3 regions of the Rhizobium sp. BK098 genome follow, and region 2 is predicted to be linked to each of the others. Evidence: predicted binding sites of a transcription regulator. Region 2 holds the regulator's gene; each other region holds the start of a gene.

Region 1 (7,625 bases), on a different contig from region 2:
CCGTTCGACGCGCCGGCCGGGTGCCGATGGCGAGATCGGCGGCTTCGGCGGCCTGTTCGACCTCAAGGCTGCCGGCTTTACCGATCCGGTGCTGGTCGCCGCCAATGACGGCGTCGGCACCAAGCTGAAGATCGCGATCGATGCCAATTATCACGACACCGTCGGCATCGACCTCGTTGCCATGTGCGTGAACGATCTGGTCGTCCAGGGCGCCGAACCGCTGTTCTTCCTCGATTACTTCGCCACCGGCAAGCTCGACCCCGACCAGGGAGCGGCGATCGTCGGCGGCATCGCGGCCGGCTGCCGCGATGCAGGCTGTGCGCTGATCGGCGGCGAGACTGCGGAAATGCCGGGCATGTATTCCCATGGCGACTACGATCTGGCGGGCTTTGCCGTCGGTGCGGCCGAACGCGGTCAGCTGCTGCCGTCCGGCGATATTGCCGAAGGCGACATCATTCTTGGCCTCGCCTCGTCAGGCGTTCACTCCAACGGCTTCTCGCTGGTGCGCAAGATCGTCGAGCTTTCCGGCCTCGGCTGGGATGCGCCCGCTCCCTTCGCCGAAGGCAAGGCGCTCGGCGAAGCGCTGCTGACGCCGACGCGCATCTATGTGAAGCCGCTGCTGAAAGCCATCCGTGAAACCCATGCCCTGAAGGCTCTCGCCCATATCACCGGCGGCGGGTTCCCGGAGAATATTCCGCGCGTGCTGCCGAAGCATCTCGCCGCCGAGATCGATCTGGCTGCCGTCAAGGTGCCGCCGGTTTTCTCCTGGCTTGCCAAGACAGGCGGCGTCGAGGCCAAGGAAATGTTGCGCACCTTCAACTGCGGCATCGGCATGATCGTGGTCGTCGCTCAGGAAAATGTCGACGCCGTGAAGGCCGCGCTTGAAGCTGAAGACGAAGCGGTCGTTACCCTTGGCCGCATGATTGCCCGCGAAGAAGGCGCTCCCGGCACCGTCTACAAGGGCACGCTCGCTCTATGACCACGCCGCGCAAACGCGTCGTCGTCTTCATCTCGGGCGGCGGCTCCAACATGCTGGCTCTTCTGAAAGCCACCAAGGCAGCGGATTATCCAGCGGAGATCGTCGGCGTTATCTCCGACAAGGCGGATGCGGGCGGGTTGGCAAAAGCCGCGGCTGAAGGCATTGCGACCTTCGCTTTCGTGCGCAAGGAATTTGTCAGCAAGGAAGCCCATGAAGAGGCGATCCTTTCGCAGCTGGAAGCCCTCTCCCCCGACATCATCTGCCTTGCCGGTTATATGCGGCTGCTCTCGGGCCGCTTCATCCAGGCCTATGAGGGCCGGATCATCAATATCCATCCGTCGCTGCTGCCGCTTTTTCCCGGCCTGCACACGCATCAGCGCGCGATCGACGCCGGCATGCGCATCGCCGGCTGCACCGTGCATTTCGTCACCGAGGGTATGGACGAAGGTCCTGTCATCGGCCAGGCTGCCGTGCCTGTCTTGACCGACGATACCGCCGACAGCCTTGCCGCCCGCGTACTTACAGTTGAGTATCAGATTTATCCGCAATCGCTGCGGCTTCTGGCGGAAGACAAGGTCAGGATGGAAGGCGGCAAGGCCATAAGCCTCGGCAAAACACCTGCTGTCGATGGACGGCAAATTTTGTCACTACTTGGGGACATAGGTTAAGTAAGGAACTCCGGCGGCAAGCAGTCCCCCTCATCCGCCGCTCTCAATCGCCCTTCCTCAAGCCGCAATTGCCATCAGCGGATGCAGCGTACCGTCGCTATAGACGATGCGGCCACCGCGGAAGGTTGCGCGAATGCGGTGAACCGAGCCGGGCTCGACGGCGACTAGATCGGCAAGCTGGCCGACAGCAATCTCGCCGCGATCCGGCAGACCGGCCGAACGGGCAGCGTTGGCTGTTGCCGTCGCAACAGCCGCCGGCAGACCGCCGGCAACAACATCGGCGATCTTGAAGATCGCCGGCACAAAGGCCGCCGGGTGATAATCAGCCGCGATGATGCCGAGCAGGCCGGAGCGCGCCGCATCCAGGGCGCTGAGATTGCCGGACATGGACTGGCCGCGCAGCGCGTTCGGCGCGCCCATCAGGGTCCAGAGACCGCGACGGCAGGCTTCCTCCGCGGCAGGTCCCGTCACCGGAAACTCGCTGATCGTCACGCCGAGATCGTGCATCGCGGCGACTTTTTCGGCACTGTCGTCGTCATGCGAGGCGAGCGACAGCTTGTGCTTCAGCGCAAGTTCAACCACGTCATGCAGCTTGCGTTCGATCTCAGGATCCTCGCGCTGTGCGATGCGTTTTGCCACGACTTCCTCGGCCGCCTCGCGCGATATGGACCGGCGCTCGGACATGCTGCGGATATAGCTTTCGATGTCGTTATACTGCCCCTGCCCCGGCGTGTGGTCGGTGAGCGAAATCATATCAACGGAGCCTTCTTCCAGCAGCCGCTCCAGGGTCGGCGCCGCACCGAGATTGGTGATTTCGTAGCGTGCATGGACACGGTGGTCGATCAGGAGCTCATCGCGCAGGCTGCCGATGCCGCGGATGACCGCCGAGGTGGTTTCGAGCGAACGGACATGGCCGTAGACGCTTTCGGTCGCAAAGGAGAGCGCTGCAAAGGCCGTGGTGACGCCAGCCGCCGCCAGCTTCTTGTCCAGCTCGTGAATGCCGAAATCGATCGGCATCATCGCATTCGGCCGCGGCGCGATCTCGCGCTCCACCATGTCACAATGCAGATCGACGAAGCCCGGCATCAGCAAGCGGCCACCGCCATCGAACGTTGGCTGCGCCACCGGCTCCGAGCGGATTTCGGCAATCACGCCGTCCTCGATGCGCACTGCGCCCTTCTCGACGACTTCATTAGGAAGAACGAGCGTGAAATTGCTGAGCCACATCGGCTTTCTCCTGAAACATCCATAAGCGAAGGAAGGGCGGAAGCATTCAAGTGTCTTCGGCCGCACGCCCCGGTAAGCTCGATTCGTGACAATGTGATGAATGGGAGAGCAAGCTCCCACCCACGCAGCCGCCTATTTCAGGCTGGCGACATTCAAGGCCGCCCATTGCAGCAGCATAATCGTCTTGGCGTCACAGATATCGCCGGTCTCGATCATGACAATCGCATCGGGCAGGCGAACTTCCAGCACCTCTATATCCTCATGCTCTTCCGCAAGCCCGCCGCCATCGGCAACACGGTCGGACGTGTCGATTACGGCGGCGAAGAAATGAATGACCTCCGTCGATGAGCCGGGCGAGGTCATCGCCTTGAACAGGAAGCGGACGTCGCGCACGCGAAAGCCGGTCTCCTCCATGGCCTCGCGGCGGATCGCGGCTTCCGGCTGGTCGCCGTCGAGCAATCCGGCGGGCACTTCGATCATCCAGGACGTCTCGCCGACCAGCCGGGCCGGCAGACGGTATTGCCGAACGAGCACCACGGTTTCGCGCTTGGGATCATAGAGGAGGATGCAGGCCGCCGGCGTACGATGATAGACCTCGCGCTTCAGGCGATGTCTTTCGCCTCGTGAATCCGTGTAGTCGACCTCGAATGTGCTCAGCCGAGTCCATTGATCCGCCAGCGTCTTTTCGCTGACGATTTCGGCTTTCGCGTTTTCGAATTTACTCATGCCACGTCCTTGCGAAGCCATACCTTATTGTCGTGGACGGCCGCGCCGCCATAGGGCGCGACCGGGTCCGCGCCGGTGAGCACATTGATCCCCTCGCCGTCGACATGAGCCTTGTTCGGCCAGAGCCCCTCGGCGATCAGCACACCGGGTCTCACTTCCGTTGTCACGCGGGCGTGGAGGCGGATATCGCCGCGGCTATTGCCGATGCGGATCAGCTCGCCATTGACGATATCGAGCCGCTCGGCGTCGGCCGGATTGATCATCACCTCGGGACGGCCTTCCTTCTGCCGTGACGTCTTCGTTTCCGCGAAACTCGAATTCAGGAAATTGCGCGAGGGCGAGGTGGCAAGCCGGAAAGGATGCTCGGGGTCGGCCACCTCGATCACATCGACCTGGTCCGGAAACTCCGGCAGCTCGACATGAGGGCCGAGCAGACCGACGGATGCTGGCGGGCGGTTCGGCGCCGGCTGATTGGTCCAATCGGGGCGAAAGCGGAACTTGCCGTCGGGATGAGCGAAGCCGTTGACGAAATGTGCCTCCTCGAAATCCGGCTGGCGGTCGAACCATTTGTGTTCGAGGAAGTAATCGTAATCCGGCAGACCGCTCCTCGACAGAATCCTGTCGATCATCTCGCGGGCGGAGAAGCCGAAGCCGGGGCGATCCGCGACGCCGAGGCGCTTTGCGAGCTCCTCGATGACGAAGAGATTGCTGCGAACGGTTGGCGGCGGCTCGACAAGCTTGGGACCGAGCAGGATGTGGTTCTGCCCGCCGGCGCGGTAGATGTCGTCATGCTCGACGAACATGGTGGCGGGGATGACGATATCGGCCATCTCGGCCGTATCGGTCATGAACTGCTCGTGTACAGCCACGAAGAGGTCGGAGCGGGCAAAACCACGCTTCACCAGCCGCTGCTCCGGTGCGATATTCACCGGATTGGTGTTCTGGACAAGCATCGCAGTCACCGGGCCGCGATGGCGCAGCGCCACGGCATCGCCGGTCAAAGCGCGGCCGATCTGCGACTGATCGATCATGCGGATATCCTGATCCTTCATGGCGCGGCCGGTGAGTTCGCTCGCGTCCATGCGGAAGATATCGCTGTTCGAATGAAAGGCGCCGCCGCCTTCATATTGCCAGGAACCGAGAACTGTGGCGATCGAGGCTGTCGCGTGCATGGCGATCGCGCCATTGCGCTGACGGGTAAAGCCGTAGCCAAGGCGGAAGTAGGTCTTCTTCGTCGTTCCCACGAGCTTGGCGAAAGCTTCGATCTCATCAACCGAAAGGCCGGTGATGCCAGCAGCCCATGCCGGGGTCTTCGACTTCAAATGCTCTTCGAGGCCGGCGGGATCGTCGGCATATTTGGCCATGTAGTCACGGTCGGCATAGCCGTCGCGGAAGGCGATGTGCATGACGGCGCACGCAAGGGCCGCATCCGTGCCCGGCTTGACGATCAAGGCGATGTCGGCCTGCTTCATCGTCGGGTTGTCGTAAATATCGACGACGACGATCTTGGCGCCGCGCTCCTTGCGGGACTTCACCGCATGGGTCATGACATTGACCTGCGTCGCCACGGCATTCGTGCCCCATATGACGACGCAATCCGTGCGGCCCATTTCCCGCGGATCGGGGCCGCGCAGCACGCCTGTCGCCATGGTGAAGCCGGTCCAGGCCGGATTGGTGCAGATCGACGAGAAGAAGCCGGAATAGCGCTTGGCATGGCGCAGCCGCTCGATGGAATCGCGCTGCACCCAGCCCATCGTTCCCGCATAGAAATAAGGCCAGATCGCCTCGCTGCCGTCTTTCGCTTCCGCCTTCACGAAGGCCTCGGCGATTTCATCCAGTGCCTCGTCCCAGGAAAGCTCCTGCCAGCGCCCCTCGCCCTTGGCGCCGGCGCGGCGAAGCGGCTTCATCAGGCGATCAGGATGGTAAAGCCGCTCGGCATAGCGCGCGACCTTGGCGCAAATGACGCCCGAGGTGTAGGAATGGTCGTTGGCCCCGCGAACCCGGCCGATCCTGCCGTCTTCAGTCAGATCGACCTCCAGCGCGCAGGTGGAGGGACAGTCATGCGGACAGGCTGTGTGGCCGACGCGCGATTTGGCTTGGATGGGGGTCGCAATGTTCATGAGGTTTGTATATTTCAAGCAGGGACCGGCCACTAGAGACAATCCGGCCCATCTCAACAATTCATGCGGACTTCACCGACAATGAACTATCGGCACATCTACCACGCGGGCAATTTTGCCGATGTCTTGAAACACGCAATCCTCGCGCGCCTCGTCCGCTACATGCAGAACAAGGACAAGGCGTTCCGCGTCCTCGACACGCATGCCGGCATCGGGCTCTACGATCTCTCCTCCGAGGAAGCGCAGAAGACCGGCGAGTGGCGCGATGGCATCGGCAGGGTGTTGGAGGCGGAACTCGTGCCGCAGGTCGCCGAGCTTCTGGAGCCCTATCTTGCCGCCATCCGGGAATTGAACCCCGAAGGCGGCGTCAGGCTCTATCCCGGCTCGCCGAAACTCGCCCGCATGCTGTTTCGCCCGCAGGACCGGCTTTCGGCGATGGAACTGCATCCGGACGATTTCCAGCGGTTGCACCGGCTGTTTGAGGGCGATCACCACGCCCGCATTACCGAGCTCGACGGCTGGCTGGCGCTCGGCGCGCATCTGCCGCCGAAGGAAAAGCGCGGCATCGTGCTCGTCGACCCGCCTTTCGAGGAAGAAGGCGAATATGAGCGGCTGATCGATGGGCTCGCAAAGGCCTCGCGCCGCTTTCCCGGTGGCACCTATTGCCTCTGGTATCCGATCAAGAAGGACGCGCCGATCAAGCCATTTCACGAGGCGCTGCAGGCACTGGAAATTCCGAAGATGCTCTGCGCCGAGCTGAGCGTCAAAAGCGACCGCGGCTTCACCGGGCTTACCGGCTCCGGCCTCATCATCGTCAATCCGCCCTTCACGCTCAAGGACGAGCTGCACGCGCTGCTGCCGGCCTTGAAGGATATTCTGGCGCAGGACCGCTTCGCCTCGCAGCGCGCCTTCTGGCTGCGTGGCGAACATTGAGACTTTTCACACATATATCCGACAGGTGATTTCATGAGACTTCTTTGCTCGCCCACCTCCCCCTTCTCCAGCAAGGTGCGCATGGCCGCACGCCATCTCGGCATCAAGCTCGAGGAAATCCACGTCGATACGAATGCCGGTCCAACACTGCTGATCGACAACAATCCGCTCGGCAAGATCCCGACATTGCTGACCGGCGACGGTGAGGCCATTTTCGACAGCCGCGCCATCATGCATTATTTCGACCGGCGCGAGGGTGGGCTCTATCCTTCGAAGAGGGGTAAACGCACCGAAATCGAGGTTCTGGAAGCGCTGATCGACGGCACCAACGAGTGCCTGCTGTCGATCGTCTACGAGCGGCGCCTTCGCGAACCCGAGAAGCAGCATCAGCCCTGGATCGACCGCCAGTGGACAAAGGTCAGCCGCGCCCTCACCCATCTCGACGCCGAGCCGCCGAAGATCGGCAAAAAGCTGCATGCGGGTCACTTCGCGCTTGCCTCCCTCATCGGCTATCTGCAGCTCCGCTTCGAAGGGCAATGGGAAGGGGAGTATGCGGGATTGACGGACTGGGCACGCAAGTTCGAGAAGCATTTCCCCGATTTTCCGGCGATGAAGCCGCAAGTCTGACGCCGTCGACTCAGCCCTGGCGGGCAGCGTCGGCCTTTACGAAATCGACGAAGGCGCGCAGAGCCGTCGGCAACTGCCTGCGGCTCGGATAATAGAGAAAGAATCCGGGATAATAAGGACACCAGTCCTCAAGCACGCGGATCAGCCGGCCATCCCGCAAGGCCGGTAGCGCGTGATCTTCAAATACGAAGGCAAGACCGGAGCCATTGATAGCGGCATCCAGCATGATATCGAGATCGCCAAGCGTGAGCGGCCCCTGCACCTCGATCTCCAGCTCGATGCCCCCGCGCTCGAACTCCCAGCGATAATAGGTGCCGCTCGCGAAACGGTAGCGGATGCAGGGGT
Region 2 (7,625 bases):
GGTCAGACGATTGCCGATGGCACCTATCCGGTATCGCGGCCGCTGTTTTTCTACGTCAAGAAGGCCCATCTGGGTGTCATCCCGGGGCTCAAGGAATATGTCGATTTCTTCACGAGCGATCAGATGATCGGACCGGACGGCCCGCTGGCGGAATATGGCCTCGTGCCGGCACCGGATGCTGAGCGCGACCAGATCCGTAAGGATGTCGCGGTCGGGAAGATTATGTGAATGCTGAAGGGTCGAGCGCCGGTGCGGCTTTCCGCTGTGCCGAGGTTCGCCGGGGAATGGGAATGAGTGTATCGCTGCTGCTGCTCTGCTTGTCGGTCTTCGGCGCCTCCGCTTTCGTGCTGGGGCGGGTGAGGGCGGCTGCGCTGTCGGCCGGCAGGTCCTCGTCCATGCATTCCCGGCTCGGCTATCACGGCGCCTATGCCGCTATATGGGCTGTGCTTCCCGCTCTCGCGCTCGTCTGCGTCTGGCTGATCGTCAGCCCCATTGTGATCGATCGCGTAGTGACGAAATCCTTTCCCGAGGAAGTAAGGTCTTTGCCGCAGGCGGAGCTCAATCTCAGCTACGGCATGGTGCGCAGCATCGCCCGCGGGATGCGCATGCTCGAGAGCCAGGAGCTCGCCGATGTCGATGGCGGCAAGGCTGATCTTCAGTTGCTGCTGGCGCAGAAGGGCGTTCCGCTCGCCGTTCGCCCCACGGGCTACATGATCGACGCTGCCAACAAATATAATGGCATGCGCGAAGCGAGCCGCATGGTCATGTCGGCAGCGGCAATCGCCCTATCGCTGCTTTGCGCAGCCCACGGCCTTCGTGCCATCGCCCCACGTTTTCGCGCCCGCAATCGTGTGGAACAGGTCATTCTCGGAGCCCTGATCGTCGCTTCCTCCATCGCGGTGCTGACGACGGTCGGCATCGTCGTTTCCATGCTTTCGGAAGCGGCGCGTTTCTTTAGCATGGTGCCGGCCAGCGAGTTCTTCTTCGGCACGGTCTGGGACCCGCGCTTCGCCGGCGCCGGCACGCAGACTTCAGGCACCTTCGGCCTGATCCCGCTGCTGGCGGGCACGATCTATATCGGGCTCGTTGCCATGCTGTTTGCTGTGCCCATCGGCCTGTTCGCGGCGATCTACATGGCCGAATACGCCTCGGCGCGCGTCCGCTCCATCGCCAAGCCGATGCTGGAGGTCCTGGCCGGCATCCCGACGATCGTCTACGGCTTCTTCGCCCTTGTCACCGTCGGCCCCTTCCTGCGCGATATCTCAGCCGAGATCGATGGCTTGATGACGGGCAACTATAAAAGTTTTATCGAGGCACAGAGCGTTTTGACGGCCGGCTTCGTCATGGGCGTTATGCTCATCCCTTACGTTTCCTCGCTGTCGGACGATATCATCATGGCCGTGCCGCGCTCGCTGCGCGACGGTTCGCTTGGCCTCGGCGCCACGCGGTCGGAAACGGTCAAGCGTGTTCTGCTGCCGGCCGCCCTTCCGGGCATCGTCGGCGCACTGCTGATGACCGCGTCGCGGGCGATCGGTGAAACCATGATCGTGGTGCTGGCGGCCGGCGTGGCCGCGCGCATGCAGCTCGATCCCTTCGAACCGATGACGACTGTCACCGTGAAAATCGTCAACCAGCTGACCGGCGATCTGGAGTTCACCTCGCCGCAGACGCTCGTCGCCTTTGCACTCGGGATCACGCTGTTCTTCCTGACGCTGTGCCTCAACGTCTATGCGCTCTACATCGTCCGTCGATATAGGGAGCAATACGAATGAGCGACGTCGTATCCTCCTCTCAGCTCAACATGCCGCGCGGCCTGACGCCGGGTGCGTCGGTGCGTCGCGATATCGGCATCAGACGGCGCTATGCCGCCGAACGCCGCTTCCGCGCCTATGGGCTCACTGCCGTCATTTTCGGCCTTATCTTCCTCATCATCCTGATCTCCACCGTGGTCCGCACGGGTTATACCGCCTTCGTTCAGACCTCGATCAACCTGCCGATCGAATTCACCGAGGAGGTGATCGACCCCGCAGGCAAGCGCGCCAGCGATCCGAAAGTGCTGATATCAGCCAACTACCCGGTACTGGTGCGGGATGCGCTGGTGAAAGCCTTGAGCATCGATCCCGCCAATCGCGCGCTCGTTCGCGAGGCGACGGCCATGGTGTCGGACAGTGCCAGGATCGCGCTGCGCGACAAGGTCGTTGCCAATCCCTCGATCATAGGGACGACTGAGAACGTCACCTTCCTTGCAAGCTCCAATATCGATTCAGCCAACAAGGGCCAGATCGATCTGACAGTCGATGAGAAGGATCGCAAGATATCCGACCGCCAGGTCGCCTGGATGAAGCAACTCAGCGAAAGCGGCGCGCTTTACAAGGCCTTTAACAGCGGTCTCTTCCTGTCGGGCAACTCGAGCCGGCCCGAAGCCGCCGGGCTCGGCGTCGCTCTGATCGGCTCGTTTTACCTGATGCTGACCGTTCTCGTGCTTGCCTTGCCGGTCGGCGTCGCCGCCTCGATCTATCTGGAGGAGTTCGCGTCGAAGAACCGGCTGACGGATCTGATCGAGGTCAATATCAACAATCTCGCGGCCGTCCCTTCGATCGTCTATGGCTTGCTGGGTCTCTCGGTCTTCATCAACATAATGGGTCTGCCGCGTTCGGCCTCGCTGGTCGGCGGTCTCGTGTTGAGCCTGATGACGCTGCCGATGATCATTATCGCCACACGCTCGGCGTTGCGGGCCGTGCCGCCGTCGATCCGCAGCGCAGCGCTCGGTCTTGGCGCATCGCGCATGCAGGTGGTCTTCCATCACGTGTTGCCGCTTGCGATGCCCGGCATTCTGACGGGCACGATCCTGGGGCTTGCGCACGCGCTTGGCGAGACTGCGCCGCTGCTTCTGATCGGCATGGTCGCCTTCGTCGCCAACTATCCGGCATCGCCGCTCGATCCTTCGACGGCGCTGCCGGTGCAGATCTACATGTGGGCGAGCGAAGCCGAGCGGGCCTTTGTCGAAAGGACGTCCGGCGCCATCATCGTGCTTCTCTTCTTCCTCGTCGCGATGAACATCGGCGCCATCCTGCTGCGCCGCCGCTTCGAGCGGCGCTGGTAAGGGAGGGCGCACGAAATGAACATGATGACGGAAGCCGCCAGCGAAAAAGCATTGTCCAGGAAGATGATGACGATCCCCTACAAGATGATCGGCCAGGACGTTTCTGTGTTCTACGGCGACAAGCGGGCGCTCTTCGACGTCAATCTGAAGATCCGCGCCAATACCGTCACGGCTTTGATCGGCCCTTCCGGTTGCGGCAAGTCCACCTTCCTGCGCTGCCTCAACCGCATGAACGATACGATCGAGACCTGCCGGGTCACTGGCAAGATCACGCTCGACGATCAGGATGTCTACGACGACAGCATCGACGTGGTGGAGTTGCGCGCCCGCGTCGGCATGGTCTTCCAGAAGCCCAACCCATTCCCAAAGTCCATCTTTGAGAACGTCGCCTACGGCCCGCGCATCCATGGCCTGCATCGCTCAAAGGCCGATCTCGAGCATATCGTCGAGACCAGCCTGCAGAAGGCCGGTCTCTGGGGCGAGGTCAAGGATCGGCTCCATGATGCCGGCACGAGTCTATCGGGCGGTCAGCAGCAGCGTCTGTGCATCGCCCGCGCCGTCGCGGTCAGTCCGGAGGTCATCCTGATGGACGAGCCATGCTCGGCGCTCGATCCGATCGCGACCGCCAAGGTCGAGGATCTCATCCACGAGCTGCGGGAGAATTTCACCATCGTCATCGTGACGCATTCCATGCAGCAGGCAGCCCGCGTCTCGCAGCGTACCGCAATGTTCCATCTCGGCCATCTGGTCGAGGAGAACGACACCGATAAGATGTTCACCAATCCCGACGATTTCCGCACGCAGGATTACATCATGGGCCGTTTTGGTTGATGATGTCAGGCGCGCGGCTCATTTCACACAGTTCACCTTGAGGATAGAAAAATGGTCTCCACTCACATTCTCTCTGCCTATGACGAAGACCTGAAGTTCCTGACGCGCCGCATTGCTGAAATGGGCGGCCTGGCAGAGCAGATGGTTAGCGACAGCGTACGCGCGCTGGTCAATAGCGACGCTGCCCTGGCCCAGAAGGTCATCTCCGACGACGTCGTTCTCGACCATGCCGAGCGCGAAGTCGGCGACAAGGCGATCGTTACCATCGCCCGCCGTCAGCCGATGGCGGCGGACCTGCGTGAAATCATGGGCTCGATCCGCATTGCATCCGATCTGGAGCGCGTCGGCGATCTCGGCAAGAACACCGCAAAGCGCGTCATCGCCGTCCAGGGCACCGGTGTCCCGCGCCGTCTCGCCCGCGGCATCGAGCATCTCTCCGAACTGGCGCTGAGCCAGCTCAAGGAAGTTCTGGATGTCTACGCGACCCGCTCGCCGGACAAGGCCGTATCGATCCGCGAACGCGACGAGGAAATCGACGCCATGTACACCTCGCTCTTTCGCGAGATGCTGACCTACATGATGGAAGATCCGCGCAACATCACCACCTGCACGCATCTTCTCTTCTGCGCCAAGAACATCGAGCGCATCGGCGACCATGCCACCAACATCGCCGAGACGATCTATTACATGGCGACGGGCGCGCAGCCGGAAGGCGAGCGCCCGAAGGACGATACCGCCAATACCGTCGGCGCAGTGACCGAATAATCCGAAAGCGAAGAAAGGAGACCATAGGCGCATGGTTCCGAGAGTTGCTGTTGTAGAAGACGAGGAAGCGCTCAGCGTTCTGCTGCGCTACAATCTTGAGGCCGAAGGCTTCGAGGTCGACACGATCCTCAGAGGCGATGAGGCCGAGCTGCGTCTCCAGGAGCGCATCCCCGATCTCCTGATCCTCGACTGGATGCTGCCCGGCGTATCGGGCATCGAGCTCTGCCGCCGGCTGCGTATGCGGCCGGAGACTGAGCGCCTGCCGATCATCATGCTGACGGCCCGCGGCGAGGAAAGCGAGCGCGTGCGCGGGCTTTCGACCGGCGCGGACGATTATGTCGTCAAGCCGTTCTCGACGCCGGAGCTGATGGCTCGCGTCAAGGCGATGCTGCGGCGTGCCCGCCCGGAGGTTCTCTCCACGGTGCTGCGTTGCGGCGATATCGAGCTGGACCGCGAAACCCATCGCGTTCACCGCAAGAGCCGCGAAGTGCGGCTGGGGCCGACGGAATTCCGCCTGCTGGAGTTCCTGATGTCCTCGCCGGGCCGCGTCTTCTCGCGTTCGCAGCTGCTCGACGGCGTATGGGGTCACGATATCTACGTCGACGAACGCACGGTCGACGTCCATGTCGGCCGCCTGCGCAAGGCGCTCAACTTCTCCAATATGCAGGATGTCATTCGCACCGTTCGCGGCGCGGGCTACTCCATGGAGGCCTGAGCGGGGATACCCGATCAGGCATCAACATAGCGGCGGAAACAGAAAACGGGCCTCAAGGGCCCGTTTCTTTATCTCAGTCATCAAGCTTCTCAGCCACGCGGCTGGGCCGGCCTACGCCGTTCATGCACCGGCTGGTAGGCCAGGCGCTGATGGTAGGTGCAGTAAGGCGATGAATCTGGGCTCTCATTGCCGCAGAAATGGAAATCGTCCTTCAGCGGATCGCCGACCGGCCACTTGCAGGTGCGCTCCGTCAGTTCCGTCAGGCCGAGGCGGCGGGAGATCGGAACGACGACGTTCGATGCCGGGCGATACTGGATTTCGTTGACGGAATCGATCTCGATCTCTTCCTTCAGCATGGTTGCGCCCTGCTGGCGGGCAACCACCGTGCGGGTAGCAACGCGCGATCCGTAGGTCGCAGCGCGAGGTGCCGCTGCGCTGCGCTTCGGCGTGCGCGCTGCGGTTGTCGCGCCGCCCGCCTTCGCTCGGCCGGGGAGGTTCAGGCGATGCACCTTGCCGATGACGGCATTACGGCTCACGCCACCGAGCTGCGCAGCGATCTGGCTGGCGCTCAATCCTTCGGACCATAGCTTTTTCAGCTTCTCGACGCGTTCGTCTGTCCAATTCATGCCCTGTCTCCGCTGTCGCGTTTCCGATGGCAGAATCCCTCACCATTGCCTCGCATGGTATCGAGGCGCGAAACGCTCTAAAATTGTGGTGACTAGTTCCGCCGCATGCAGTCTAGCAATTGGTTTTTAACCTAGTGTGAGGCTGACTCCGTGACAAGAGTCGCGGGAATCTTGAGGAATCGATTTCGAGGTTTTCCCCAACTTGCTGTCCGGGCGTGGCATTTCTGCCATAGGCGCCGCCCGACGCATCTCTTTTGCCGGCAAGCGTTTTCTCGCACCTGCTAAAACGGCAGTTTTGTTGACATCGCGGTGCAAAACATCAATAGTGCCCAAGCCGCCGCAAGGCGGCATTTTTGATTTTTTCGGACCCGTTTCATCAAATGGAAGCGATCGGTCCTTAAAGTTGTGATCAGGAGATATGGCCATGGCCGAGACCACGCCGCTTTACGACACCTACTTGCGCGCTCCGCTGCGGTTCGAGCGAGGTGAGGGCGTCTGGCTGGTCACTGAGAATGGCGAACGCTACCTCGATTTCGCAGCCGGCGTCGCGGTCAATTCGCTCGGTCATGCTCATCCCCATCTTGTCGCCGAGCTGAAGGCGCAGGCCGACAAGGTCTGGCACCTGTCCAACCTCTATGAGGTGCCCGGCCAGGAGAAGCTGTCGAAGCGGCTGACGGAAGTGACCTTCGCCGACAAGGTGTTCTTCACCAATTCGGGCGCGGAGGCGCTGGAGTGCGCCATTAAGACTGCGAGGCGCTATCAATTCGCCAAGGGGCATCCCGAGAAGTTCCATATCATCACCTTCGAAGGCGCCTTCCACGGCCGCACCATCGCAACGATCGCCGCCGGTGGCCAGGAAAAATATATCGAAGGATTCGGCCCGAAGGCACCGGGCTTCGACCAGGTGCCCTTCGGTGATCTCGACGCCGTCCGCGCCGCCATTACCGATGCGACGGGCGCTATCCTGATAGAGCCGGTGCAGGGCGAGGGCGGTATCCGCCCGGCGACCAACGAATTCCTGCGCGGGCTGCGGGAGATCTGCGATGAGCACGGCCTGCTTTTGATCCTCGACGAAGTACAGTGTGGTGTCGGCCGTACCGGCAAGCTCTTTGCCCATGAATGGTCCGGTATCAAGCCTGACATCATGGCGGTCGCCAAGGGTATCGGCGGCGGTTTCCCGCTCGGTGCGTGCCTTGCGACGGCGGAAGCCGCTTCCGGCATGAAGGCCGGCACGCATGGCTCGACCTATGGCGGCAATCCGCTTGCCATGGCAGTCGGCAATGCGGTTCTCGATATCGTGCTTGCCGAAGGCTTCCTGCAGCATGTGCGCGATGTCTCGCTGGTCTTCCGCCAGGGGCTCGCCTCGCTCAAGGATCGTTTTCCTGACATCATCGAGGACGTTCGCGGTGAAGGCCTGATGCTCGGCATCAAAGCGGCCATTCCGCAGGCGGAATTGCTGCAGGCGATCCGTGCCGAGCATCTGCTCGGCGTTCCGGCCGGCGACAACGTCATCCGCCTGCTGCCGCCGCTGGTCGTCACTCCCGAGGAAGCACGCGAAGGTCTCGCCCGCCTGGAGCGCGCCGCC
Region 3 (7,625 bases), on a different contig from region 2:
CTGGTAGTCGGGCGCAATGCGGATGAAGTCAGCGCGGCAGCGTCGATCGGCGGCATCACCATCGAATCCTATCTTCAGAAGGAACGTCTCGGCACGGGCCATGCCGTGCTGGCGGCGCGCGAGGCGATTGCTCGCGGATATGACGATATTATCGTTGCCTACGGAGACGTCCCGCTGCTGACCGATGTGCCGCTTCGTGCCGCCCGCCAGGGACTGGCCGATGGTAACGACATCGTCGTCATCGGGTTTCATACGGAACATCCCAACGCCTATGGCCGGTTGCTGGTCAAGGATGGCGAGCTGATCGCCATTCGAGAAGCCAAGGATGCAACCGACGCCGAACTGGCGATAAAGTGGTGCAATAGCGGGCTGATGGCGATCAACGGCCGCAAGGCGCTGGATCTCCTTGATCGCATCGGCAACGACAATGCCAAGGGCGAATATTACCTCACCGATCTCGTCGAGATCGCCCGCTCGCTTGGCGGACGCGCCGTTGCCGTCGATGCGCCCGAAGTCGAGATGACTGGTTGCAACAACCGCGCCGAACTTGCCTTCATCGAGCGCCTCTGGCAGGAGCGCCGCCGGCATGAGGTAATGCTGTCGGGCGTGACCATGATAGCGCCGGAAACCGTTTTCCTCGCCTATGACACCGTGATCGGCCAGGATGCGCTGATCGAGCCGAATGTTGTCTTCGGTCCGGGCGCAGTCATCGAGGGAGGCGCAGTCATTCATGCCTTCTCGCACATCGAGGGCGCCCATGTCAGTGCGGGTGCTACGGTCGGCCCCTTTGCGAGGCTGCGCCCGGGGGCCGATCTCGCCGGTGGCGCCAAGGTCGGCAATTTCTGCGAGGTCAAGAACGGCAAGATCGGCGAGGGCGCCAAGGTCAATCATCTGACCTATATCGGTGATGCGACGATCGGAGCCGGCAGCAATATCGGCGCGGGTACGATCACCTGCAATTATGACGGCGTTAACAAGCATGAAACGCATATCGGCGCCAACGCTTTCGTCGGTTCCAATTCGTCGCTGGTTGCGCCCATCCATATCGGCGACGGCGCATATATTGCTTCCGGCAGTGTCATCACGGAGGATGTTCCGGCCGATGCGCTGGCCTTCGGCCGGGCTCGCCAGGAAGTAAAGCCGGAGCGGGCCAAGGTGATCCGCGAGCGAGCCCTTGCCATCAAGGCAGCGAAAAAGGGCGGCCACTAAACTCTCGCGCGTTGACGTAACGGTCGGAAATCGAAAGTGACCGTTGTGGCAATTGAGAAAATTGCAGGAATGATTAGGACTTGCCTTCATATCTGAGGCCAGACGGAGAGCTGTATGTGCGGTATTGTTGGGATCGTCGGAACGAAGCCTGTGGCGGAGCGTTTGGTGGACGCGCTGCGGCGGCTCGAGTACCGCGGCTATGATTCGGCTGGAGTCGCGACGATCCATGACGGCGTGATGGATCGCCGCCGCGCGGAAGGAAAGCTCTTCAATCTGGAGAAGCGGCTGGAGACGGATCCTCTGCCTGGCACTACGGGCATTGCGCACACGCGCTGGGCAACCCACGGTGTTCCGAATGAAATCAATGCCCACCCGCATTTCGTGGAAGGCGTTGCCGTCGTCCATAACGGCATCATCGAAAACTTCTCCGAGCTGCGCGAAGAGCTGAAGGCCGAAGGGCAGGAATTTGCCTCGCAGACGGATACGGAAGTCGTCGCCCATCTTCTGGCCAAATATGTCCGCGAGGGCTTGGACGCACGTACAGCCATGCTGAAAATGCTGAACCGCGTGACCGGCGCTTACGCATTGGCCGTTATGTTCCAGAATGATCCTGACACGTTGATGGCGGCGCGTTCTGGCCCGCCGCTTGCCGTGGGTTACGGCAAGGGCGAGATGTTCCTCGGTTCGGATGCGATCGCCCTTGCGCCCTTCACCAATGAGATCAGCTATCTCGTCGACGGCGACTGCGCCATCGTCACCCATGCCGGCGCGACCATTCTCGATTTCAACGGCAATGAAGTGACTAGGCCGCGGCAGATTTCGCAGGCAACCGCCTATGTGGTCGACAAGGGCAATCATCGTCACTTCATGGAAAAGGAAATCTACGAACAGCCGGAGGTCATCTCCCATGCGCTGAGCCATTACGTCGATTTCGCCAGCCATCGCGTGCGCCCGGATGTCTCGGCCATCGATTTCGGCGGGGTTTCCGGCCTTGCGATATCAGCCTGCGGCACCGCCTATCTCGCCGGCCTGGTGGGTAAATATTGGTTCGAGCGCTACGCGCGGTTGCCGGTCGAAATCGATGTTGCCTCCGAGTTCCGCTATCGCGAAATGCCGTTGTTGCCGTCGCAGGCGGCCCTTTTCATTTCCCAATCAGGCGAAACCGCGGATACCTTGGCTTCGCTCCGCTACTGTCGGGACAACGGCTTGAAGATCGGTGCCGTGGTCAACGTCAGGGAATCGACCATCGCGCGCGAATCCGATGCCGTGTTTCCGATCCTGGCCGGCCCGGAAATCGGTGTCGCCTCGACGAAGGCTTTCACCTGCCAGCTTGCCGTTCTTGCCTCGCTGGCGATTGGAGCCGGCGTCGCTCGAGGTAACATCAGCGCCGAAAATGAACAGGAAATGGTGCGCCATCTCGTCGAGATGCCGCGTATCATGGCGAATGTCCTGAACATCATCCAGCCGCAGATGGAAAGCCTGTCGCGCGAGATCTCGAAGTTCAAGGATGTGCTCTATCTCGGCCGCGGCACCAGCTTCCCGCTTGCCATGGAAGGCGCGCTGAAGCTCAAGGAGATTTCCTACATCCACGCGGAGGGTTATGCGGCCGGTGAATTGAAGCATGGACCGATTGCGCTGATCGACGAAAACATGCCCGTTATCGTCATCGCCCCGCATGACCGCTTCTTCGACAAGACCGTTTCCAACATGCAGGAAGTCGCGGCTCGCGGCGGCCGAATCATCTTCATCACGGATGAAATTGGCGCTGCCGCATCGACATTGCCGACCATGGCGACGATCACCTTGCCCGTCGTGGACGAGATCATAGCCCCGATCATATTCTCGCTGCCGATTCAATTGCTTGCCTATCATACGGCCGTGTTCATGGGCACGGATGTCGATCAGCCGCGCAATCTCGCCAAATCGGTCACCGTGGAATAGGATTCCTTCCGCCGCGCATTTGCCGTCACGTCCTCGTGAGTCGATCGCTTGTTGGGCTCACAGATGTGGCTAGCGGGTTGTATGCCGCGCTAATTTCTGGCACGATTCGCCCACGGAGATGGTGGGGAGGGTTTGCCGGGAAGCGGTAGCGACGGGACGGAGTTTTCGAGCGGCGAATGACTGAAAAACTCATCAAAATGTCCGTGACGACGCGGATCAGAAACAATTTCCTGGCCGGCCTGATTATCTGTGCCCCGATCGCCATTACCCTATGGCTGACCTGGTCCGTCGTCCATTGGGCCGATAGCTGGGTTCGCCCCTATATTCCCGCGCGCTACGATCCCGAAAGCTATCTGAACTTCGCCGTTCCCGGTACCGGCCTGGTGATCGCGATGATCTTCATCACGATCGTCGGCTTTCTGGCCAAGAACCTGATCGGTCAGAGCATCGTCCGCTTCGGCGAGTCGATCGTCAATCGCGTGCCGCTGGTGCGAACCATCTATAAGAGCGTCAAGCAGATCTTCGAGACTGTGCTCAAAGAGCAGGGCAGTTCGTTCAAGAAGGTAGGGCTGATCGAGTATCCGAGCCCCGGCCTCTGGTCCATGGTTTTCATATCGACCGATGCCAAAGGCGAGATCGCTTCGAAATTCAATGCCATGGGTCAGGACATGGTGGCGGTGTTCCTGCCACCGACGCCCGTGCCGACGGCCGGATTTCTGGTTTTCGTTCCGCGCGAAAAGATCACGGTGCTCGATATGAGCCCTGAAGATGGCGCCAAGCTGCTGATTTCGGGCGGCCTTGTGGCGCCGGAATACGAGAAGCTGGTCGCAGCCAAGGAATTGCGGCAGCGGGTTCCCGTGGCTCCTTAACCTCAATTGCTCATCTTCTAATAGTTGGATCAATGCCTTCGCGTTCTGCGCGAATTGTCATGCCTCTATCATATTGACGCCTTAGATCGTCAGTCGGGGCAGATAATCGCACGTATCTCAGCATCGTATGTTCGGGGCACAGGCACCGAGCTGCGGTTCTCCAACGCGGTCCGAAATGGCCGGAGATGGATGTCGTTGCCTTCATAAAGTTTTGATCAGGAGGATATGGTTTTGAGATATATGCGTTCGAAGAGCTTGCCGCTGCTGTCGGCAGCGTTTGCCACATTTGTTTTCACGGCTCCAATGCTGGCGCTGGCGGATAATTCCGTGACGATTGACGGTGTTAAGCTGGTCAATAAAGGCCGCGTCGCGATCGGCCGCATTCCGGCCAATCAGCGCGATAAGTTCGGTGAGACTTTCGGCTCCGGTTCAGGCATGTCGATCGACACCAAGAGCTGGACCCGCAACGCCGACGGCACTTACAAGGGCTCGCTGTGGCTGCTGCCGGACCGCGGTTACAATGTCGCCGGCACCACCGATTACCGTGCGCGTCTCAACACCATCGATATCAAACTGACGCCGGTTGCCTCCGGTGCAAAGCCTCCAGCCGGTAAGGAACAGGCGGGCGTCGAAGCCAAGCTCGCGGATACGCTGCTGTTGAAGGATAATAAGGGCAACGAAACCACCGGTCTTGACCCAGCCAACGGCGTTCGCCAGGCGGAAGGCGGCTTGCCGCTTTTGCCACAGGCACCAAACGGTAAGATTTCGCTCGATAACGAAGCCATTGCCCGGCTGCCCGATGGTTCGATGTTCATCAGTGATGAGTACGGTCCCTATATCTACCGCTTCTCGGCGGATGGGCTGATGATCTCGGCCACGGCACCACCGGGCGCGTTTCTGCCGATGCGCCACGGCGCCGTGAATTTTTCCTCGAACAATCCCGGCCCGGGCGAAACCGCTCCCGATCCGAAAGATCCGACCAGCGGGCGCCAGAACAACCAAGGCTTCGAGGGCATGTCCCTGACCCCGGACGGTAAGTTCCTGATCGTCGTGCTCCAGTCCGCGACTCGCCAGGATGGCGGCGATTCCAGCTCCACGCGCCAGAATACCCGCGCGCTTGTCTATGATGCCGCCGACTCTGCAAATCTGAAGCTGGTGCACGAATATGTCGTGCCTCTGCCGGTGTTCACCAATGAGAAGGGTAAGACAGCCGTTGCCGCCCAGAGCGAAATCGTGGCGCTCTCACCGACAAGCTTCCTGATGCTGGCGCGCGATAGCAACAATGGCTACGGCCAGAAGGGCGATAAGTCGCTCTATCGCGGCATCGTTGCTGTCGACGTGTCCGCTGCCACCGACATGGCCGGCGGCAAGTTCGATGCCGATACGGCGGTCGCGCCGAAGGGCGTTCTTGATCCCTCCGTCAAGCCGGCTGTCCTCAGTCAGTTCATCGACATCAACGACAGCGCCGATCTGGCCCGATTCGGCCTTCACAACGGCGCGCCGAACGACCGCAACAACCTCTCGGAAAAGTGGGAAGCCATGTCGCTTGTCAGCGTTCAGGATCCGAAGCTGCCTGACGACTACTTCCTGTTCGTCGCCAATGACAACGACTTCATCACCCAGGATGGTTTCCAGGTCGGTGCTGCCTACAAGGATGATAGCGGCGCGGATGTCGATACCATGTTCCAGGTATTCCAGGTCACCATTCCCGGTCTCGCCGCAAAGTGATCTGATGAAACGGGGATGGACGCGGCTAACGCGTCCATCCGGCTACCCCGCTCGCAGGAAGCGGATCGCCTCGTCGCGGCGGAAGAGATAGAGCAGGGTGCGTACCGCACTGCCACGCTCGCTGGTCAGTTCCGGATCGCGCTCGATCAGATAGGCGGCATCCTTGCGGGCGATTTCCAGGAGATCGGCATGAGCCTCGAGGCTGGCGATGCGGAAGCCTGGCGTGCCGGACTGGCGTGTCCCAAGAAGCTCACCTTCGCCGCGCAGCTTCAAGTCCTCCTCGGCAATGCGGAAGCCGTCTTCGGTCTCTCGCATGATCGACAGCCGGGCATGCCCGGTTTCGCCGAGCGGCCCTTTGTAAAGCAGAATGCAGGTCGAGGCCTCGTCGCCACGTCCGACGCGGCCGCGCAACTGATGAAGCTGTGCCAGGCCGAAACGTTCAGCATGTTCGATGACCATGATCGTCGCGTCCGGCACGTCGACGCCCACCTCGACGACCGTCGTGGCCACCAGCAGGCGGATCTCGCCGTTCTTGAACGCCATCATCACAGCGTCTTTCTCCGGGCCGCTCATCCGGCCATGGATGAGACCGATGCTTGGGCCGAGCGCCTTGGTCAGTGTCTCATGCCGCTCCTCCACCGACATTAAATCGGATTCTTCGGATTCCTCCACAAGTGGGCATATCCAATAGGCTTTTTTACCTTCCGCTAGCGCACTCCTTAGGCGCGCGACGATGTCGCCGGTTCGTTCATTCGGAATGGTGATCGTCTGGATCGGCTTGCGGCCCGCGGGCTTCTCGGTGAGCTTCGAAACGTCCATGTCGCCGAATGCGGCCAGCACCAGCGTTCGCGGTATCGGCGTTGCGGTCATAACGAGCATGTGGGGCGAAATGCCCTTCGCAGTCAGCCGCAGGCGCTGATGGACACCGAAGCGATGCTGCTCGTCGACGACAGCCAGCATGAGGTTGGCATAGGCAACACTATCCTGAAACAAAGCGTGCGTGCCGATGACGATCTGCGCTTCGCCGGAGGCGATGCGCTCCAGGATCGCATCCCGTTCGCGCCCCTTCGTGCGGCCTGTGAGAACTTCGACGGAAAAGTTTGCACTCGCTGCGAATTTTGAAATTGTAGCGTAATGCTGGCGGGCGAGAATTTCGGTCGGTGCCATCAGCACGGCTTGGCCGCCGCTTTCGATCACGGCGGCGATCGCCATCAGCGCCACTAGCGTCTTGCCCGCGCCGACGTCGCCTTGCAGCAGTCGCAGCATGCGCTCGGTGCCCGCCATATCCTTGAGAATATCGGCAACCGCATCACGCTGGCTGTTCGTCATCGAGAAGGGCAGCGATTCCAGGATCTTGCCGCTGATTTCTCCAGTTGCATGCACGGGTTGACCGGCAACCTTGCGCAACCTCTGGCGCACCAGCGAAAGTGACAATTGCCCCGCCAGGAATTCGTCATAGGCCAGCCGGCGCCGCGCCGGTGCCTGCGGATCGATATCCGCCGCATCCCTGGGCGCATGCAGCATGTGGAAGGCATCGGCGATCGAGGGAAAGCCCTGCTTCTGCGTCAGGGCGATATCATCCCACTCTGGCAGCTGCGGAATGCGCGGCAATGCTGCCTCCATCGTCTTGCGCAGGAACTTCGGCGTAAGCCCGGCGGTTAGCGGATAGACCGGCTCGACGAGCGGCAGGTTTTCCGCCTCGCTCTCGCGCATGATATAATCCGGATGCACCATGGACGGGCGGCCGTTGAACCAGTCGACCTTGCCACTGACGGTAACGGTTTCATCGATCGGCAGCTGCTTTTCGAGCCACTGTGCCTTGCCACGAAAAAAGACCAGCGCAAGTTCGCCTGTCTCATCGTGCAGATAGACACGATA

The links. The regulator PhoB, encoded in region 2, activates phosphate uptake and scavenging genes when phosphate is short. The targets are predictions, from matches to a motif close to TGTCATNNANCTGTCAT.
Region 1: the regulator PhoB is predicted to act here: its motif matches at 2,960-2,976, upstream of FHT73_RS06500 (alpha-D-ribose 1-methylphosphonate 5-triphosphate diphosphatase).
Region 3: the regulator PhoB is predicted to act here: its motif matches at 4,075-4,091, upstream of FHT73_RS23680 (esterase-like activity of phytase family protein).

Annotation. Positions count from the first base shown of each region.
Region 1 is NZ_JACHYY010000002.1:336,281-343,905, forward strand. It holds gene purM (phosphoribosylformylglycinamidine cyclo-ligase) at 1-979, shown strand, start outside; gene purN (phosphoribosylglycinamide formyltransferase) at 976-1,647, shown strand; gene FHT73_RS06500 (alpha-D-ribose 1-methylphosphonate 5-triphosphate diphosphatase) at 1,705-2,874, opposite strand; gene FHT73_RS06505 (NUDIX domain-containing protein) at 3,007-3,600, opposite strand; gene FHT73_RS06510 (molybdopterin oxidoreductase family protein) at 3,597-5,720, opposite strand; gene FHT73_RS06515 (23S rRNA (adenine(2030)-N(6))-methyltransferase RlmJ) at 5,802-6,653, shown strand; gene FHT73_RS06520 (glutathione S-transferase) at 6,687-7,280, shown strand; gene FHT73_RS06525 (LysR family transcriptional regulator) at 7,291-7,625, opposite strand, start outside.
Region 2 is NZ_JACHYY010000006.1:118,448-126,072, reverse strand. It holds gene FHT73_RS17025 (substrate-binding domain-containing protein) at 1-228, shown strand, start outside; gene pstC (phosphate ABC transporter permease subunit PstC) at 291-1,772, shown strand; gene pstA (phosphate ABC transporter permease PstA) at 1,802-3,103, shown strand; gene pstB (phosphate ABC transporter ATP-binding protein PstB) at 3,119-3,934, shown strand; gene phoU (phosphate signaling complex protein PhoU) at 3,986-4,699, shown strand; gene phoB (phosphate regulon transcriptional regulator PhoB) at 4,731-5,414, shown strand; gene FHT73_RS16995 (GcrA family cell cycle regulator) at 5,504-6,040, opposite strand; gene FHT73_RS16990 (aspartate aminotransferase family protein) at 6,465-7,625, shown strand, end outside.
Region 3 is NZ_JACHYY010000010.1:148,191-155,815, forward strand. It holds gene glmU (bifunctional UDP-N-acetylglucosamine diphosphorylase/glucosamine-1-phosphate N-acetyltransferase GlmU) at 1-1,209, shown strand, start outside; gene glmS (glutamine--fructose-6-phosphate transaminase (isomerizing)) at 1,324-3,150, shown strand; gene FHT73_RS23675 (DUF502 domain-containing protein) at 3,327-4,019, shown strand; gene FHT73_RS23680 (esterase-like activity of phytase family protein) at 4,260-5,747, shown strand; gene recG (ATP-dependent DNA helicase RecG) at 5,790-7,625, opposite strand, start outside.